DNA from 4 places in the Paenibacillus sp. 102 genome. Region 4 is predicted to be linked to each of the others. Evidence: riboswitches for the same ligand, from Rfam matches in the RefSeq annotation. Region 4 holds a riboswitch; each other region holds the start of a gene.
What was found. A riboswitch is a leader RNA that binds a small molecule or an ion and turns the genes downstream of it on or off. The one in region 4 is predicted to bind S-adenosylmethionine.
Positions count from the first base shown of each region.

Region 1: it holds a riboswitch for S-adenosylmethionine, as region 4 does, so the genes downstream of both, AAIE21_RS21655 (MetQ/NlpA family ABC transporter substrate-binding protein) here and AAIE21_RS23530 (methionine ABC transporter ATP-binding protein) in region 4, are expected to answer to the same signal.
Region 2: it holds a riboswitch for S-adenosylmethionine, as region 4 does, so the genes downstream of both, AAIE21_RS23150 (amino acid permease) here and AAIE21_RS23530 (methionine ABC transporter ATP-binding protein) in region 4, are expected to answer to the same signal.
Region 3: it holds a riboswitch for S-adenosylmethionine, as region 4 does, so the genes downstream of both, AAIE21_RS12725 (M20 family metallopeptidase) here and AAIE21_RS23530 (methionine ABC transporter ATP-binding protein) in region 4, are expected to answer to the same signal.

Region 1 is NZ_JBCGHT010000013.1:36,975-40,438, reverse strand. Features, by position in the region: gene AAIE21_RS21660 (methionine ABC transporter ATP-binding protein) at 1-703, opposite strand, end outside; gene AAIE21_RS21655 (MetQ/NlpA family ABC transporter substrate-binding protein) at 716-1,528, opposite strand; SAM riboswitch class I at 1,616-1,729, opposite strand; gene AAIE21_RS21650 (hypothetical protein) at 1,936-2,253, shown strand; gene AAIE21_RS21645 (ABC-F family ATP-binding cassette domain-containing protein) at 2,512-3,464, opposite strand, start outside.
Region 2 is NZ_JBCGHT010000015.1:80,163-83,626, reverse strand. Features, by position in the region: gene AAIE21_RS23155 (NAD(P)-dependent alcohol dehydrogenase) at 224-1,147, opposite strand; SAM riboswitch class I at 1,341-1,446, shown strand; gene AAIE21_RS23150 (amino acid permease) at 1,614-3,032, shown strand; gene mmuM (homocysteine S-methyltransferase) at 3,096-3,464, shown strand, end outside.
Region 3 is NZ_JBCGHT010000004.1:115,212-118,675, forward strand. Features, by position in the region: gene AAIE21_RS12720 (CotS family spore coat protein) at 1-137, shown strand, start outside; gene AAIE21_RS12725 (M20 family metallopeptidase) at 381-1,583, opposite strand; SAM riboswitch class I at 1,676-1,780, opposite strand; gene AAIE21_RS12730 (AAA domain-containing protein) at 1,867-3,464, opposite strand, start outside.
Region 4 is NZ_JBCGHT010000016.1:43,629-47,092, forward strand. Features, by position in the region: gene AAIE21_RS23520 (DUF4097 family beta strand repeat-containing protein) at 30-923, shown strand; gene AAIE21_RS23525 (cysteine hydrolase family protein) at 983-1,540, opposite strand; SAM riboswitch class I at 1,851-1,955, shown strand; gene AAIE21_RS23530 (methionine ABC transporter ATP-binding protein) at 2,077-3,096, shown strand; gene AAIE21_RS23535 (methionine ABC transporter permease) at 3,086-3,464, shown strand, end outside.

The DNA of each region.
Region 1 (3,464 bases), on a different contig from region 4:
CATGTTGTGGGTTTGAAAAAATATTTTTCACTGTACCACTTTCTACTATAGCTCCCTGCTCCATCACAGCAACGTGATCACATATACGCTGAATTACATTCATTTCATGTGTAATGAGCAAAATCGTAATCCCAATTTTCTCATTAACTTCTAATAACAAATCTAAAATCGACTCCGTTGTTTCTGGATCCAACGCGCTTGTAGCTTCATCACTTAGCAACACTTCTGGTTCATGCGATAACGCACGTGCAATCGCAACACGCTGTTTTTGTCCACCAGAAAGCTCGCTTGGATACGCATCTTTTCTATCAAACAAATCAACAATACGTAAATACTTTTCTACTCTTTTTTCAATTTCCGTTTTTGAAATCCCAGCTAAGCGTAAAGGTAATGCAATATTTTCATAAACATTGACTGTTTTCAATAAGTTAAATCCTTGAAAAATCATCCCAATTTTTTGTCTCGCCTGCGCTAATCCTTTTGTAGATAAGGTTGTTAAATCTTTCTCATTTACAATTATATTTCCTGTTGTTGGTTTTTCTAATAAGTTTACACAGCGGATTAATGTACTTTTACCTGCCCCACTATATCCAATGATTCCAAACACTTCTCCTTTTTCTATTTTAAGAGAAGTTGGTTTCAGAGCTTCTATCTTACCTTTTTTTGTTGTAAATACTTTAGAAACATTCTTCAATTCAATCATGATAATCAGCTCCTACCAAGACGGCAAAACAGAACCATCGAATTTTTTCTCGATAAACTCTTTTACTTCTTTAGACTGATACGCTTTCTTTAATTTTTTTACAACTTCGTCATCCTTATTTTCCGTACGAACAACTACCCAGTTCACATATGGTGAATCTTTCCCTTCACGGAAAATAGAATCTTTAGCTGGACTTAGTTTTGCACCTAATGCAAAGTTTGTATTAATCGCAGCGGCTTTCACTTCCCCTAATTGCGTTGGTAATTGTGATGCCTCTAACTCAATAATTTTTAAATTCTTCGGATTCTCAATGACATCTTTTGCAGTTGCTTTCTCTGTTGCTTTTGGATCAACTTTTAAAACGCCTGCTTTTTCAAATAATTTTAACGCTCGAAGTTCATTCGTTGGGTCATTTGGTACAGCAATGGCATCTCCATCTTTTAACTCTTTTACATCCTTCAAATTTTTAGAATATATCCCCATTGGAAACGTTACTGTTGAAAATACTTCTGTCAATTTCATATTGCGCTCCGCTTTAAATACATCTAAATAGGATTTCGTTTGATAGCTATTCACGTCAATGCTGTTTTCATCTAACGATACATTGGGCGCTACATAATCATTAAATACCTGTAAATCAACTTGTAATCCATCTTTTGCCGCTACTTCTTTTACTTTTTCAAAAATTTGTTCATGCGGTCCACCGGTCACACCTACTTTAACTTTTTTCTCATCTAGTGCTTTTGCTTCCTTTTCTGAATCAGCACTACATGCGCCTAATAATAATACCGTTCCACTTACAATACTTAACAATAACTTTTTCATATACAATTCCCCCTCATATATATCTGTTCTTAAACAAAAAACACCTCTCAAATAAGAGAGGTGTCAAATAGACAAAAATAAGCTCCTCTCTTATCTTCCAAAACGAAAATCGTTTTGCAGGAATTAGCACCTTAGCTTATGGTTCATAAGCTCGGTTGCTGGGCATCATAGGGCCAGTCCCTCCGCCACTCTGGATAAGAGTATTCGTATTAAATTTTGCAAAAGTTATGGTACTAATAGTAAATCTTACAAAAAATTTTGTCAATAACATTTTTCTGAATATACTGCGCATTATTGTTCAACTTATTTTGACACTCTCTAGAAATAACGAGCAATAATTATGTACAAAGTATACTCATTATTACTATACTAGATAACAGCGCATACAAGAAAAGAGGTTACATTTTATGCACGAAACACATGCTATACAAACCCTACTCCTATCTCAAATAGAAAAACTAGCTCAATCCTTTCATTACGATTTTTTATATGAGGTTGAACAGCAAAAAACGCTTTGTCAAATTCTGTTAAGAGATGATAACGGCTCAATTGTAGCAACACCACTCAGTTTTCATATGCTGATAAATGAAGTTGCTGGGAAAGGCGAACTTATTTTTTATCATGAACATGGTGAATTTCATCGACAAAAATTTGATATTTATAGGGAAGACAGCATTGTTAAGTTGCTATTGTTCATTCAAGAACGTTTACAAATAAATCAGTAAAGACAATGAACGCAGCTACGAAACGTAGCTGCGTTCATACTTATATCCATTTTAAATTTCCGCCATCTAAGTCGTGGTTATGAAAACAAAAGAAGTTCTCCTCTCATTTTCTCCTTCTGTTTTCACATGGCATGTGGCTAAAAAAGACACTGACCACTTCTATCCATGAACAGATGCTCTCTCCCACCTAAAAGGAATGGTTTATCTTAGTCTTTCAATGCGTATTTATATAGTTACGCTCCAAAATAAATTTCCCTCTTACCTTTTCGTAACATTCATTTCCTCTAGATTCCAAACGCGTGTCACCCAAGACTCATAAAAAGAAGGCTCGTGAGAAACGAGTAAAACTGTTCCTTGATAATTTTGCAACGCTTCTCCTAACGCTTCTTTCGCATACACATCTAAATGATTCGTTGGCTCATCTAAAATCAAAATATTACTCCGCATTAACATAAGTTCGCATAACCGTACTTTTGTTTGTTCTCCTCCACTTAAACAGCAAAGAGGCTGGCGTATATGTTCTTCCTTTAAACCACATCTTGCTAAAGATTGTCGAATTTCTTTTTGCGTCATATCCGGGCGTCCTGACCAGACTTGCTCAAGTGGCGTAATTTCTTCCGCAAATTCTTCTTGAGCAAAATATGCAGGGTGTACTCGTTCTCCGATACTTACTGTTCCACTTAATGGTTTTAATTGCCCCAGTAATGTTTTTAACATTGTTGTTTTTCCAATTCCGTTATGACCAACAATTGCAATCTTTTCGCCTCTTTTTACTTGTAAATTAAGATCTGTAACTAATAATGGTTCCTCATAACCGATTTGAATCTGCTGTGCTTGTAATATACGGCTTACAGGCTCAGTGTGAACTTTAAAATGAAAACGCGGCCTTTGTGCATCGTTAGGTTTTCCTAGCTTTTTCATTTTCTCCAATACCTTTTCGCGGCTTTTTGCCTGCTTTGCTTTTCGAATCTTATTTTTTTGAATAAAACTCTCTAAATTTGCAATTTCCTTTTGCTGCCTTGTATAGGCTACTTGTAATTGATCCTTCTGCAATTGATAGCTTTCTAAAAACCTTTCATAATTCCCCGTATAGCGCTTAATCGTCTGTCCCTCTAAATGATAAATAACATTCGTAATATGGTTTAAAAACGATTCATCATGTGAAACGACAATATAAGCATGCTCATACGTTTGTAAATACGCCCTTAGCC
Region 2 (3,464 bases), on a different contig from region 4:
TATATAGATACAAGATCTTAAGTTATATTTGTGGGCAATAATCAATTATTTGCTATCCGAAAATCAAACGATCTTATTATTCCTAATAATTGTAGAACGAAAGAATCTGTTAGTTTTTTAAACAATTTTAATAACCATCTATCTGTTATACGATAGATGGTTACTATATTTCTAAGCAGAGAATTAAACAACTTTATTACAAACCAACACCAGGGGAGTTTTGTTAGGTTTTGTCATTATGATCTAAGGTTATTACTACATTTCCCTTCTTATGTCCTGTTTCTACGTATCTATGTGCTTCAGGAATTTGTTCTAGTGGATAACGTCTATCGATGACGGATGTTATTTTCTCTGCCTCGATAAGTTCTTTGAGGAAAAGTAAATCTTCAGTACGTACTTTTGCTATCATTCCTTCGACTGACACGTATGTCCCGTTCGAAGTGAGTGCGTTCTTGCAATTAGATTTGGTGTTTTTCCCGACTGCATCAAAGATAATCTCATAGCGTTCTTCTCTTTCTGTAAAATCTTCTTTCGTGTAATCAATTACGTTATCAGCTCCTAAAGATTTTACTAACTCTAAATTTGTAGTACTACAGACCCCGGTAACTTCTGCCCCAAAGTATTTGGCAAGCTGTACCGCGGAAGTTCCTACGGCTCCAGAAGCTCCATAGATAAGAACTTTTTGTCCACTTTGGATAGTTGCTTTTCTAAGAAAATGTAATGCTGAAGTTCCACCAAAAAGAACAGCAGCGGCTTCCTCATAATTCATGTTTTCCGGTCTCATTGCTAACAATCCATCTTCAGGTATACATGTGTACTCAGCGTAAGCCCCAAAACTCATTCCCGTTAATGCAAAAATTTGATCCCCTTTCTTGAATTGTGTTACATTTTTTCCTATTGATTCAATTTCTCCTGCCAATTCTACCCCCAATATAGGTTTTCTCGGCTTTCTAAGACCTAGGATGATTCGCATGGGAATCCAGTACAAAAGAGGACTATTGAAACCTCGAATTCTACAGTCCCCAGATGTTACTGTTGTCGCATGAATTTTTACTAGTACCTCATTATCCTTGGGGATAGGTTTTTCGACCTCTTTGAGTTGGAGAACATCAGGTGATCCGTATTTTGTGCATACAATTGCTTTCATAACGATCCTCCTTTAATCATTTTAATCCATGATATTTTCTCTATTTTAAAAAAATGCTCTTTTCTATTGTTCTTTTATAGAATTTATTTCACTTTAGTGGATATATGATGTGATAGATTTAGAACTTGCATGTTGACATAAAAATCATTCAGGAATATAATTTTTATTAATTTAAAAATTCAATAAATAAATTCACTTATCAAGAGAGACTGAGGGACAGGCCCTATGACGTCCGGCAACCTCCGAAATTCGGAACGGTGCCACTTCCTGCAGAATGGATTCATTCTGAGAGATAAGCCATCATATAATTTTTATGGACGATGCCTCTTTCAGATGAAAGAGGCTTTTTTATGTTGTAAAGGAGGGGGAGTATAAAATTTAATAGTTTTTTGAATGGATATAACTGTTTCCAAGCATTTTTAATGCTATATTGCACGGAAAAATAATTAGAAGAGGTTGAATTATTATGGAATATACAAATGAAGATAGTCAAACAAAGCTGCAAAGAACGATGAAGAGTAGACATTTATTTATGCTTTCATTAGGGGGAGTAATTGGAACAGGGCTTTTTCTAAGTTCGGGATACACGATTAATCAAGCAGGCCCAATCGGAACAATGATTGCATATTTAATTGGTGGTTTGATTATGTATTTGGTGATGTTATGTCTTGGAGAGTTATCGGTTTCAATGCCAGTTACTGGGGCTTTTCATACATACGCAACGAAATATATAGGACCTGGGACTGGCTTTACGATTGCCTGGATGTATTGGCTTACCTGGACTGTTGCATTAGGTTCGGAATTTACGGCTTCAGGTCTACTTATGCAAAGGTGGTTTCCCGATACTTCGGTTTGGATGTGGAGTGCAATATTTGCTGCGACCATTTTCCTTTCCAATGCTTTTTCAGCAAAATTCTTTGCAGAATCAGAGTTTTGGTTTTCCAGTATTAAAGTAGTCACCATATTATTATTTATTATTTTAGGTGTGGGAGCTATGTTTGGTATTCTTTCTATGAAAGATGTATCTTCAGCACCTATGCTATCAAACTTTATTGGGGAAGATGGGCCTTTTCCCAATGGTTTCTTTCCAATTTTCATGACTATGCTTTCAGTAAGTTTTGCTTTTTCAGGAACAGAATTGATTGGTATTGCGGCTGGAGAGAGTATAGACCCAGAGAAAAATGTACCGCGGGCAATCAAAAATACTGTTTGGAGACTCTTTATCTTCTTTATTGGTACAATCTTTGTTCTTTCAGGATTAATTCCTTGGAAAGAAGCTGGAGTAATTGAAAGTCCATTCGTTGTAGTCTTTGATAGGATTGGTGTACCTTATGCCGCGGATATTATGAATTTTGTTATTTTGACGGCATTACTTTCAGCTGCGAACTCAGGGTTATATGCCTCATCTCGTATGCTGTGGTCCCTTTCAAAAGAGAAGATGATCAATCCTTCTTTTGCAAAATTAACATCGAAAGGAATACCTCTTCAAGCTTTAATTGTTAGCATGATCGGTGGATGTTTATCCCTTTTTTCTAGTATAGTTGCACCTGATACCGTGTATATCGTTCTTGTATCTATTTCGGGTTTTGCGGTGGTCGTTGTTTGGATGGGAATTGCAGCTTCACAGTTTATGTTTCGGAGACGTTTCTTAGAACAAGGTAATTATGTGGAGGATTTGAAATATAGAACCCCTCTTTATCCAATCGTTCCTATTGCGGCTTTTCTATTATGTTTTGCATCTTGCATTGGTATAGCTTTTGATCCTAATCAAAGGATAGCTCTTTATTGTGGTATTCCGTTTTTAGCTTTATGTTACTTTACGTACTACTTAAAAAATAATAGAAATCGCCCGCGGGCAATAAAAAAATTGAATGACGCAAGATAATGGACTCTTTTTGGTTAAAGCTCTTTGGATTTTAAAATCATTATGAAAAGGTGTGTGATTCCTATGAATAATTATCGTAACGTAAATCCGATAGAAAATATTTTACGAGAATTTCCATTGATGATACTAGATGGTGCAATGGCTACGGAGCTTGAGCGTCATGGCTATGATTTGAATGATAATCTTTGGTCCGCAAAAGTTCTTATAGAAAATCCAGAGATTATAAAACAAATACATATGGATTATTTTAGAGTAGGTGCGGATTGTGCGATTACTGCCAGTTATCAAACAACTGCCCAGGGTTTTATCAAAAGGGGATTGAGTGAGGCAGAAGCATTCCAGCTTATCAAAAAATCTGTTCAGATAGCTACAGAAGCTAGAGATGAATTTTGGTCAGACAGTAGTAATCATTTTAACCGCCCAAAACCTTTG
Region 3 (3,464 bases), on a different contig from region 4:
TTCCATATGAACTTTACGATGTAATTCGTGAAAGATATGTTAGAAAATCGCCTCTTCTTCCTAATGAACTTGCCGAAGCCATGGAATATGAGAGAATAAAATCTAAAGCTTTAAATACTTTAATTGAGAAATTTTAAAATCTAATACTAGTATTTAGTCATCCTATTTTCCACAGATTATAACTGTATCCAAACACCTACTCTTTCCATTAATAAACTTCTTTATAAGCAATAATTTATTATCTTTACTCTGACATCTAATTATATTTGTCAAATAAGAGGATGAAGTGAAACTAAAAATAAGGAGCCTACTAAATAAACAGCAGGCTCCTTTCACTATCATTTTTTCAATACCAAGGTCTAACCAATTATATTTCTACATCACTGATTCCGCTGTGTTTCTTTAAATTCTTCCTTAATTTGAGCAAGCGTTCCTTCTTCTGTAATTAATCGGTATGCTGCATACGCTAACGCTTTTGCAGATGTAATTAATGCTTTATCGCCAAGTTCCGAACAAGCTGCTTCTCTAAATTCATTTGTATGAGCAATTAAATCATCTGGACCAATTTTGATGTAAGGATGAATCGTTGGTACGACTTGACTCACATTCCCTGCGTCAGTTGAACCAATTCCCAGTCTCTCTTTACGATTTACATTTTCCCCGAGTAGTTCTAATTCCTCCGCAACCACTTCATTAAATGTTTTCGTCACTAATAATTCATCGATTTCATTTTGGAACTGATTGATTTTTACTGTTGTTCCTGTTGCTAGTGCGGATCCCTGTGCAATATTTCGTACCTTTTCAGTTACTTCAGCACATTTTTTACGTGTTGCTGCTCGAATGAAAAAGCGAGCTGATGCGTAATCTGGAATAATATTCGGTGCCTTTCCGCCTTCAGTAATGACACCATGAATTTTCACATCTGCTGGAAGTTGTTGACGAAGGGCATTAATCCCATTGTAAAGCTGAATAATCGCATCTAATGCATTAATTCCTTCCTCTGGTGACGCTGCCGCATGTGCAGCCTTTCCATAAAAATGAAAATCAAGTGGATCAACTGCTAGTGATGGACTTGTTGTTGCTGTTTTTCCGCTTGGATGAATCATAAGCGCTGCATCAATATTGTTAAACAAACCCGCCTTCACATAACTTGCTTTTGCACTTCCATTTGGACCACCTTCTTCTGCTGGTGTCCCAAATACAACGATTTCACCGCCAATTTCTTCAATTGTTTCTGATAATGCAATCGCTGCCGCAACACTTATTGTGCCAATTAAATTATGACCACACGCATGACCTAATCCGGGCAAAGCGTCATACTCTGCTAAAAAAGCAATTGTAGGCCCTTGTTTCCCTGAGCTTTTCCGTGCAATAAAGCCTGTTTCATGTCCTGCTATATTGTGTTGCAGTTGAAAACCTGCACTTCCTAGTAATAAGCTTAATGTTCTTGATGCAAAAAATTCTTGATTACCAATTTCAGGATCCGCATGAATATCATGACTTGTTTTTAAGTATTTTTCTTTATTTCTTTCTATACTTTCAGCAATAATATTTCGATGTGACGTTACTTGTGTTGTTCCCATTTCTCCATTCCTCCTTTAAATTTCCACATAAAAAAACCTCTTTCTAAAAGATAGAAAGAGGCTTGAAAAATACAGATTCAAAAATGCCTTCTTTCTTATCTTTCAAGTCTTTCACTTGCTGGAATTGGCACAGTATTCATATTGAATCCGCTGCCGAGGCTTCATAGGGCCAGTCCCTCTACCTCTCTTGATAAGAAAATCGTTTTTGTTTTCATAAAATTATATTAAATTATTTTCATTCTAGTTTTATTCCGACTAAATGTCAAGGAATTCCGATCTGATTTTACCGAATATCTAAAAACCCTTTTAAAACGCCAATCGTTTCAGGTGCCTGCAGTCTTGCACATATATAAGGGAATTCTGGACTTCCTTCAAACATCATTTGCGACGTTAACGGCGCACCTACCCAAAAGATTTCATCATCAATACATACAAATGGGAGTGATTTATTTTGCCTTTGTACTCTTACATTTTTCAACGGAATGGGTCCATCGCTATATATTGTGACTTGCGCCGCTGTACGCATTAATGCCTGCCATACTCTTTTATCTACCTGTCTTGTACTTGGAAGCGAAATAATAATTTTTTGTTTTGCTGACAGAATATCTTTTAATAATGCTTTCGTCTCTTCCAAATTCATTTGCATAAACCATCTCAAACGCTTTGTAATTTTTCGTTCTAACAATGGACGTGATGTTGTACGATCATATACATTTCCATGTCTTTCTATGTGAGAAGTTAAGTGAGATAACGCTTGTTTTCTTGAAAGATTTTTCCGCATATACTGACAGTCCGATAACTGAATGAACTTCCCTCTTGCCCTTGTAACTGCAACGTTTACAAGACGATGGTTCTTATGATCGAAGAATAATACACCTGGACGTTCCTGGGGATAACTATCTACCGTATCAAATATCATCATGTCTCGTTCAGATCCTTGGAACTTATGAACTGTCGCTGCTAGAACAGGTGTATTCCGGTACTTTGTTTTTTGCAATAGTTCTCTTATACATGTTGATAAGAAACGGGACTGCGCTCGGTATGGTGTTACAATTCCAATAGATTGAACGCCATCTAATAATCCAATTAAAATCATCTGCATTGCAACTAAACCAGACATAATATTAAAACGCGAACCAGAAGCTGCATCTTTTAAAGAATAAGCTCCCATCAAACTTGTATCGAACAGAGCTGTCGCTTCATTTGCAAATGGCTGTAATTTCGCTAATTCTTGTCTTGCCGAGACAGAAGGATGATCGAACACCCTATTCTTATAAATAAATGAATTTGTAAATTTAGATATATCCGCATGCATCCGTCTTTGTTCTTGCAGCATAAATAAATTCGGATGTGTTTCATAACTATTTACTGACTGCACAATCCCCGCATGATAAAACATATCCTCCCCTAACCACTTTCTAACAAGCTCATGATTTGCCATCGCAATCGGAGGTAACTGTAAAAAGTCACCACAAATGACAATTCGCTTACCAAGAGAAGCAGCTAATGCAATTTGCGGCACATACGCCATACTCACTTCATCTACAACAACTAAGTCAAATGTTCGTTCATAAACAAGAGAATCAATTGCGCATTTGGATAACGTTGCACCAATTACTTGTGCATTTTCAATATATTCTCTTTCCACTTCTTTAATCTTCGCTCTTTGTTTTCTAAGATCGCCTTCAATTTCTTGCATACGCTTTTTATCAGAAGCAGTCGCTTTATACGATAAGATTTTTTGACGAAGATCTTGGCGCATTTCTTCTAAATAAAGCTTCTCTTCTCCCCATGATCCATTCGTCGTTTCCACTAGTCTAGAAGCTAGCAACGTATCATGATTACGTATATGTTCATGTTGACTAAATCCATAACGGACAA
Region 4 (3,464 bases):
GAATAATAATTGAGAGGAAGTGTGATTCAATGAAAAAGATTGCTGTTATTGCATTAGTATTATTAGTTATTGGCTGCATTGGTGTCGGTGCAATGACTGTTTTGGGGTTAGCTTTTAATACAACTGAAATTCATAAAAAAGAAACGCTCGCCGGTGAGAAGATTACTGAAATTGAAGTGAAGACTTCTGCAGCAGATGTTGAAATTGTTGCAGTTGATTCAAAAGATATCGAAGTGTTACTGGATGGAGATATAAGCAAAGAGCTAGTAGATAAATATAAATTTGAAGTAAAGGAAGAAAGTAATAGATTGAATGTTAAATTCAGTAAAAATCGGGATTCTATTGGTTGGGGAATTGGGACTACTGCAGAAGTTAAGTTACAAGTTAAAGTTCCAAAGAAGCTATATGAAAATGTAAAAGTAACGACATCATCAGGAGATTTTGTAGTAAAAGGAATTGAAACAAAGACAGCAGATATAGATACTTCTTCTGGGAATGTATCATTGTCGCATTCTAAGATAAATGGAAAGTTAATAGCTAAAACGTCTAGTGGGAAGATTGAGACAGATAAAAGTGAAATCGAAGTAGCAAAATTGGAAACAAGTAGTGGGGAAATTAGAGTAGAAGATTTACATTCTAAAGAATTAGCAGCTAAAACATCATCGGGGGATATTGAATATAATGATCGTAGCTTGCAAGGAGAAGTAGATTGTACTACATCAAGCGGTGATGTTAAGATGCAATTTGATACACTTCCTGAATCATTACGAGTTGAGTTTGATGGAAGTTCGGGTAAAGCGGATGTAAATGTTGCGGGTTTGCTATATGAAGAGAAATCAAAGAATAAGTTAATTGGGGTGAAGGGTGCAGGAGAAAATAAAGTGAAAGTAAAAACAAGTTCGGGAGACTTTAAGTTACAGTAACTTGTGAATAACGTTATGAAAAATCATGTCTCCCCTTGTGAGAGACATGATTTTTTATTTCAGATGGAGTTTCTAAAACTTAAAAACTCCTCTGTGCTCATAACATCTGCATATACGTCATTCAAACTTGCTAAAATTGTATTATGGATATAGACAGCAGGAATTGTAGCATTTTTAAAGAGGAGATCTTTTGTTGCGCATGCATCATGTACAACAGTGCAACGAAAACTAAAATCAAAAGCAGCTCGTACTGTAGCATCAATACACATATGAGTCATCATCCCGCATATAATCACATGTTCAATTCTAAGGTTTTGCAATTGCTCTAATAGGTCCGTTTCCCGAAAACTGTTTGGATAGTGTTTGAGAATAACAGTTTCATTTTTTAAGGGACGAACATGTTCATGGATGTGGACGCCTTCTGTGTTAGGGAGAAAAAAAGTAGCATTTTCTTTCATAGATACATGTTGGATATGAAAAATAGGCTGATTCACTTCTCGAAAATGCTGAAGTAGTTGACTTGCGTACTCGCTAGCTTCAACGGCACCGCGCAGTTCCATTTGGCCATTTGGAAAATAATCATTTTGAATATCAACGAGTAAAAGTGCTGTTTTCATATCAGTTATCGTCCTCCATTTTTCTTTCATATTCATGTAATGTTATTCAATTCGTACAGGATATTTTCCTTTTTGAAAGAGTAGGTGAAGAAGAATTTTACATAAAGTTAAAATTTCGCCCTTTGTAATAAAGTGAAACTTTAATCATCGGGGGGCGTACTGCCCGTTAATGTGGAGTAAAGGAGGAACTGTTATTTTATTTAAAAATTTTAATAGAAAAATAATTAATATATTTTAGAATATTTATGTTGACTCTTACTTTTCGGAGTTTTATAATAAGACTTAATAAAATGACAACTAAATCGATACACTCTTATCCAGAGAGGTGGAGGGACTGGCCCTATGATACCTCAGCAACGGGTTTTTGAATACCGTGCTAATTCCAGCAAGCTCTTAGAGGCTTGGGAGATGAGAAGATGTGAATGAGTATATAAATGCTCTTCTTCTTATTTTTATTACGGATAAGAAGGAGGGCATTTTTTATTTTACCTCAAAGCTCTGCTTCAAGTTATTACAGCATATAGGAGGGGAAAGTAATGATTTCTTTTGAGAATGTAAGTAAAGTATATGAATCAGGCGGGCAATCAGTTCATGCCGTCGAAGATGTAACATTATCGGTTGATAAGGGTGAGATATTTGGTATTATCGGTTTCAGTGGAGCTGGAAAAAGTACACTGTTACGTTTAGTGAATATGTTAGAACGACCAACATCGGGAACGATTTCGATAGATGATAAAGATATTACTTCCTTATCAACGAAGGAGTTACGAAAGCTAAGACAAAGAATAGGAATGATTTTTCAGAGTTTTAATCTATTTAATTCGAGAACCGTGTTTGGGAATATTGCTTATCCATTGAAATTAGCGAAATTGCCAAAGAATGAGATAAAAGAAAGAGTAAATGAGCTGCTAAAGTTTGTCGGACTAGAAGATAAAGCAAACTATTATCCAGAACAACTATCAGGTGGTCAGAAGCAACGCGTAGGAATTGCGAGAGCACTTGCGACATCACCAGATATTCTCATTTGTGATGAAGCAACATCAGCATTAGATCCTGAAACAACAACAGAAATTTTGAATCTACTAAAGAAAGTAAACAAGGAATACAATTTAACAATTCTCCTTATTACACACGAAATGCAGGTTGTGAAAGAAATTTGTCACCGTGTAGCCGTGATGGAAAAAGGAAAAGTAATTGAGGAAGGCACATTATTTGATGTTTTCACGAAACCAAAAACAAAGACGACACAAAACTTCGTTCGATCTGTTATTAACAATCATTTACCGGAAAGTGTCCTTACGAAAATCCAAAATGGTGGACAGATTTATCGCTTAACATTTACTGGTGAAGAGACAGGACAGCCGTTATTATCGTACATTGCTAAAAATTATAATGTAGATGTAAATGTGCTCTATGGAAATATTATTGAACTGCAAGGTATTTTATTTGGAAATCTTCTTGTAGAACTACAAGGTGAGCAGAAAGAAATTCAAAAAGCATTGCAACATCTAAGACTGCAAGTAGGACTGAAGGAGGTTGAATGTCATGCGAGTTGATTGGAGTATATTTTGGCCTCGCATTTTAGATGCGACAGGGGATACCCTCTTAATGGTAATTGTAACCCTTATATTTGCTACAATACTTGGTATACCTCTAGGTTTACTTTTATATGTAACAAGAAAAGGAAATTTTTTAGAAAACAAACTGGTCTTTTTTATTCTTAATATTGTTATTAATACGATTCGTCCGGTTCCATTTATCATCTTTCTAGTGGCTTTAAGTCCGTTAACACGTACTGTTATTGGAACAACAATTGGAACGGCAGCAGCGATTTTTCCAATGACACTGGTTGCTTCAATTGGGATTGCAAGAATGGTTGAAACAAACCTTGTTTCGGTACCAAAGGGAGTTATTGAAGCAGCAC